2 regions of the Colwellia sp. SU-HH01217 genome follow, and region 1 is predicted to be linked to the other one. Evidence: predicted binding sites of a transcription regulator. Region 1 holds the regulator's gene; the other holds the start of a gene.
What was found. Region 1 encodes FliA, which starts transcription of late flagellar genes. Its sites were predicted from a motif close to CTAAAGNTNNNNNNNNNNNNGCCGATA; they were not measured.

Region 1 (3,426 bases):
GATATTAATAAAATATTGAGAAAAATAGATGATAGATCAAGCGAGTGGCTTACGAAAAATGCAAAACTCACAACAAATTAAAGTCATTGCTGTTTCAGGAGGAAAAGGCGGCGTAGGTAAAACCAATGTTTCGTTGAATACAGCTATCTCTCTAGCGCAACTAGGGAAAAAAGTACTTGTTCTTGATGCCGATTTAGGCCTAGCAAATGTTGATGTTATGTTAGGGTTAAGAGTAAAAAGAAACTTATCTCATGTATTGTCTGGTGAATGTGAACTTGACGATATTATCATAGAAGGCCCTGCAGGAATTAGCATTATCCCTGCTACTTCGGGCACGCAATCCATGGTCGATTTAACACCAGCGGAACATGTTGGTTTAATTCGAGCCTTTAGTGATATGCAAAATCAATTTGATATTCTGATTGTTGATACAGCAGCTGGTATTTCTGACATGGTGCTAAGTTTTACCCGCGCAGCGCAAGATGTCATGTTAGTTGTTTGTGATGAACCAACATCCATTACTGACTGTTATGCGTTGATGAAGCTGCTAAGTCGTGATCATGACGTTTATAAATTTAAAGTTGTCGCCAATATGGTGAGAAGCCCTAAAGAAGGCCAACAACTTTTTGCCAAACTTACCAAAGTTACTGATAGGTTTTTAGACGTAGCTTTGGATCTTGTTGGTGTAATTCCATTTGATGAAAACATAAGAAAATCTGTACGTAAACAAAAAGTAATTGTTGAAGCATTTCCAGACTCTCCAGCTTCAATCGCTTTTAAAAATTTAGCTAACCGAATTACTAAATGGACAATTCCTAGCCAAGCATCTGGTCATTTAGAGTTTTTTATTGAAAAATTATTAGATAACAAATAAGTTATATTTGCTTACGTTATAAATTACCTAGGCAGTTAATAAAATAAAAATACTGGAGCAAAAGTGGTAAAAACAAATGCTTATAATGTTCATGTTGATAAAACAGCATTGCTTGAACAGCATACGGTATTAGTTAAACGTATTGCTTATCATTTGCTTGCCAGACTTCCTGCAAGTGTCATTGTTGATGACCTTATTCAGTCAGGAATGATTGGTTTGTTTGAAGCCGCCAATAATTTCGATGCAACCAAAGGAGCAAGCTTTGAAACTTTTGCTGGTATTCGAATTCGTGGGGCAATGCTTGATGAAATACGCCGTGGTGACTGGACACCTCGCTCTGTTCATAAAAATAGTCGTTTAGTCAGTCAAGCTATTAAAGAATTAGAAGCGCAGTTAGGTCGAGATGTTACTGACAGTGAAGTTGCTGAAAAACTTGATATTTCATTAAATGAATACCATCATATATTAAGTGAAGTCAGTACTGGTAAAATTATTGGCATTGAGGATCTAGCAAGTGGTGAAAATGGGCTAAACTATGATGAAAGCAATGTTAGTGATGATCCTTACCAAGATATAGAGCACAACGCATTTAAAAAAGGCTTGTCAGAGTGTATTTCTACTTTACCAGAGCGCGAAGCTTTAGTACTGTCGCTATATTACGATGAAGAATTGAATTTACGAGAAATTGGTCAAGTCATAGATGTAAGCGAATCCAGAGTCAGCCAAATTCATAGTCAAGCCATGCATAGATTAAAAGCGAGAATGCAGTCTTGGCAAAGTTAAGTGCAAATTTTTTAAATTAAGATATTATAAATCACAATAGTTGCTTGTTATTCTGGCGTTTTCACGCATAGTTACAAGCAAAGAATAAATAAATTTTGAATGTTAGTCCGGAGGATGCCTTGGATAAAAATATGAAAGTACTTGTAGTTGATGACTTTTCAACCATGAGACGAATAGTGAAAAACTTGTTACGAGATTTAGGTTTTACAAACATTCAAGAGGCTGATGATGGTAGTACTGCTTTACCGATGCTTCAAGGTGGTGATTTCGATTTTGTTGTTACAGATTGGAACATGCCAGGAATGCAAGGTATTGATCTTTTAAAAGCTATTCGAGCGGATGCAAAATTAGCCCATATCCCTGTACTGTTAATTACGGCAGAAGCGAAAAAAGAGCAAATAGTCATGGCTGCACAAGCGGGTGTTAATGGTTATATTGTTAAACCGTTTACTGCTGGCACATTAAAAACTAAGCTTGATAAGATTTTTGAACGTTTAGGTTAATCTTCTCGTTTATTTTCATCAAAGTTATTAATAAGGGATTTGCATGAATGGTTTGCCCAACTGCCATGTTTCTTTGGAACAGGCTAAATCGCTAGTCGAATTTTTAGAGTCTGGAGAACAGGAAAAAGCTGATGAGCTTATTGCTGAAATCCAAAACCCTATCAATACTGAGCTATTTGCTGAAATTGGTAAATTAACCCGGCAGTTGCATGATTCGTTAACTAATTTTCAACTCGATTCTCGTATCAGTGATCTTGCAACAGCAGATATACCTGACGCGAAAGAACGTTTGAATTATGTTATTACACGTACAGAAGAAGCTGCCAATAAAACAATGGATGCTGTTGAAGCAATTTTCCCTGTTGTTGATACGATTCAAAGTCAAATTAAAACAGTGAACCCGCTTTGGTCTAAGCTGATGAACAATAAACTTGATCTTACTGAGTTTAAAAGTTTATGCATTGATATTGATGCACTATTAACCCATACCGATAAAGAAACAGAACACATGCGTGCGTTAATGACGGATGTGTTAATGGCTCAAGATTTTCAAGACTTAACAGGTCAAGTTATACGTAAAGTTATTGAGCTAGTGAGAGAAGTTGAAGATAGCCTTATTAATATGTTAACTGCATTTGGAATTAGTGCAGATAACACATTAGAGCAAACTAAACCTAAAGTAGGGGATAATCTTGTAGAAGGCCCTATTGTTGATTCACAAAAAAGAGATGATGTCGTAGATAGTCAGGATGACGTTGATGATCTTTTATCCAGTTTAGGATTTTAACGGGAGTTATTGAATGTCGTTTGAAGCAGATGAAGAAATTCTACAAGATTTTTTAATTGAAGCGGGTGAAATACTTGAACTACTCTCTGAGCAGTTAGTTGAACTCGAAAATGATCCAGATAATGCTGATTTGCTTAACGCGATATTTCGTGGTTTCCATACGGTTAAAGGTGGCGCTGGTTTTCTTGCATTAAATGAACTTGTAGAAGTTTGTCATTATGCTGAAAATATTTTCGATATATTACGCACAGGTCAAAGATCAGTCACTTCTGATTTAATGGATGTTATTTTACAAGCACTAGATAGTGTTAATGAAATGTTTGTTTTGGTTCAAAACAGAGAGGCGTTAACGCCAGCAAGTCCTGAATTAATTGCAGAGCTTCATCGGTTAAGTATACCAGAAAGTGAGTCTGCAGAAGTAGATACAACGGCTGACGAAATTCCTTCAATGAGTGATGATGTCGCTGAAACTCCTCAAC
Region 2 (3,426 bases), on a different contig from region 1:
TTGTATGTCCATCTGAGCTTTTAGCTTTCGATCACCGCATGGAAGAGTTTAAGAGCCGTGGTGTTGAAGTTATTGGTGTTTCTATTGATTCTCAATTTTCTCACAATGCATGGAGAAATACGCCAGTAAATGATGGTGGTATCGGTCCAGTTCAATATACCTTAGTTGCAGATACTAAGCATACAATCTGTCAAGCCTACGATGTTGAGCATCCAGAAGCTGGCGTTGCATTTCGTGGTTCATTCTTAATTGATGAAGAAGGCAATGTACGTCATCAAGTAATTAATGACTTACCATTAGGCCGTGACGTAGACGAAATGTTACGTATGGTTGATGCTTTACAATTTCACCAAGATCACGGTGAAGTATGTCCAGCAGGTTGGAACAAAGGTGATAAAGGCATGACAGCTTCACCAGAAGGTGTTGCTTCTTACTTATCAGACAACGCTGATAAACTTTAAGTTACTCTTTAGCTTAAACGTATGAAGCAAGAGTTTGATCTTGCTTCATTAACAAACAAAAAACCTTACTTTTATAGTAAGGTTTTTTTATGAGTGGTTTTTGGAGTGGATAGCGGTTCGAATTATGACTATGTTAACCTGAGCTCGGCTTAACAAATATTTCTCTAGCAGCTATTTTTCCTTACTTCTTCGTTAAATTTCTTGCAATAGGCCAGCTATTGACGCGAAATTTGCCTTGAATTAAGAAAAACTATCAAGCTAGAGTGGAGTAAAATAATTATTTACCTTTTTTCAAACTGTTAACCATCCCTTAAACCGAGTTCAGGTTATATTAGTTTTCGTCTTGATTATCTACAGCTAGCGGCCAGCCGCCCATGTTCTGCCACTTATTGACAATAAAGCAAAATAACTCTGCGGTTTTTTCTGTGTCGTATAGTGCCGAATGCGCTTCACTGTTATTAAAATCTATTTCAGCAGCAATACAGGCTTTAGCTAAAACAGTTTGCCCTAAAGCTAAGCCAGAAAGCGTGGTTGTATCGAAACTAACAAAGCTATGGAATGGGCTACGTTTAATTGCGCACCTTGTTGTGGCGGCATTAAGAAAGCCTAAATCAAATGAGGCATTATGAGCAACAATGATCGCTCGTTGACAATCTGCCGCTTTCATTTTTTTACGGACTAATTTAAATAGGGTGGTTAGCGCTTCTTTTTCATCAACAGCACCTCTAAGTGGGTTAGTTGGATCAATACCTGTGAACTCTAAAGCAGCAGGTTCGAGATTCGCTCCTTCAAAAGGATTAATATTAAATTGAATGGTTTCATCAATGGCTAACAACCCTGTAGTTTCGTCTAACGTTAAAACCGAAGCCGCTAATTCTAATAAGGCATCTGTTTGAGAGTTAAAACCAGCAGTTTCAACATCGATTACCACAGGAAAATAACCTCTAAACCGCTGGGATAACAAGGATTTAATAGTGGTGTTGCTGTTAGTCTGGTCTGGTGAGTCGTTTTTTGTCGAATTGACTGTCATAATACGCGAGTGCTATTGATTGTTGTGCAATTGGTTAATTATCTCAGAAAATTATTTTAGAACCAATGGTAATAGCCACTTTATACTTTGTTTTTTTGTTTAAAAACACCTAAAGTTAATTAAATATCTGTCGATATCATTAATGTTACTAAATAAATTACTGATTTGAAGTTACCTATGAAACAATTTTTTACCGTTATCGCTTTATTTGTAATTGCTGCACATTCTCATGCAGGTACACGTCAATACAGTGCCGATCTCAAAAGCTCTCATTGGCAGTTATCTGCTGATTCTCGATTAGAGTGCACGCTCGCACATCAAATTCCAAACTATGGTGAAGCTCGCTTCTACAGCCGAGCGAGTCGTCAGTTAAATATGGAGTTTGAATTAGATATGTTGCTCTTACCAGATAATTACTCATTAGCAGAAGTAAGATCAATAGCACCACAATGGCGCCCGGGAACTAGTGGCAGAACACTTGCTCAAATGAAGTTGCATAAACAATTTGCTCCAGTACTACCTAAAAAGGTTGCGTGGACTATGTTAAGCGAGTTGGAGCAGGGCATGAACCCTACTTTTTATTATAATGACTGGTATAGCAGTCAAAACAAAATTTCTGTCGCTTTATCAACGGCAAAATTTAAAAGCGCTTATAAAGAATTCGTCAGCTGTGTAGGGAATCTGTTAAATTATAGTTTAGATGATATTGCATACACAGTGCTGAACTTCCAATTTGGCAGTGATAAGTTTACTAAAGCGTCAGAAAAGCGTATGGCGATGATTTCTGAATACTTAAGTTTAGACCCAGATTTAGAGTTAGTGCTAATTGATGCATATACCGACAGTTATGGTGGCCGCTCGATTAACCAAAAAGCCTCAGATAAACGTGCAGATAAAATAAGAAAGTACTTTATCGAAAGTGGTGTAGACGTCGCTCGAATAGAATCTAAAGGGTATGGTGAAAAACGACATATTGCATCGAATGAAACGTCTTTAGGCCGCGCTAAAAATAGACGTGTAGTGATACAGTTAGAGAAGTAATGAAGCGACAGATAAAATAGTACATATCAAGTAACATTAAATCCCTTTTATTTCATAAATAATTCTTGTACAGGCCTGTAGATTAACAGTAATCTACAGGCCTCTTTTATTTATAGAATTTAATATTATGAAAATTATCTCATCATTAATCATGTTTGTTATGTTTATTCTCATACAAACTTCTTCCAGTGCCTGGGCAGGTGTCTCATCTAATACTTTAGAGGATTCATATACTTATGCTAACTATGATCAAGTAAAAGTTAAGCATGTTTATTTAGATCTTAGTGTTGATTTTACTGAAAAATCTTTAAAAGGTTTTGCAGAATTATCGCTTAATTGGCTAAGTGACTCTGTTAAACCTATTATTCTTGATACGCGTGATTTAGTGATTCATCGAGTGCTTGCTCAAAATGCAAAGGGGAATTGGCAGAAAATTAACTATTCTTTAGCGAAAAGGGATGATGTGTTAGGCGCAAAGCTAACCGTAAATGCACCTTTTAAAGCGCAGAAAGTACGTGTTTATTACAATTCAACTGAAAAAGCATCAGGGTTACAGTGGTTAAGCCCAGAGCAAACAGCGGGTAAAAAGCATCCGTTTATGTTCAGCCAAAATCAAGCTATTCACGCTCGCTCTTGGATTCCTATTCAAGACACTCCGAGTGTTAGAATGACGTATACCGCGAGAATTAGAACCGATGAAAGTTTATTAGCAGTAATGAGTGCTAATAACTCACCTGATACTTTACGTGATGGAGATTATTTTTTCTCAATGCCTCAGGCTATTCCTCCTTATTTAATTGCAATTGGCGTGGGCGACCTAGAGTTTAAAGCGATGAGCCATCAAACAGGCGTTTATGCTGAGCGTTATATATTAGATGCTGCGGCAGCTGAATT

Region 2: AC27G3_RS05995 (flagellar protein MotY) is a predicted target of FliA. The motif match lies at 1,601-1,627, and genes of this name have one in related genera.

What each region holds. Positions count from the first base shown of each region.
Region 1 is NZ_BAAJLX010000002.1:103,482-106,907, reverse strand. It holds gene AC27G3_RS03595 (MinD/ParA family protein) at 29-874, shown strand; gene AC27G3_RS03590 (RNA polymerase sigma factor FliA) at 938-1,657, shown strand; gene cheY (chemotaxis response regulator CheY) at 1,777-2,160, shown strand; gene AC27G3_RS03580 (protein phosphatase CheZ) at 2,204-2,947, shown strand; gene AC27G3_RS03575 (chemotaxis protein CheA) at 2,961-3,426, shown strand, end outside.
Region 2 is NZ_BAAJLX010000003.1:237,485-240,910, reverse strand. It holds gene AC27G3_RS06005 (peroxiredoxin) at 1-461, shown strand, start outside; gene rnt (ribonuclease T) at 793-1,491, opposite strand; gene AC27G3_RS05995 (flagellar protein MotY) at 1,669-2,532, shown strand; gene AC27G3_RS05990 (M1 family metallopeptidase) at 2,693-3,426, shown strand, end outside.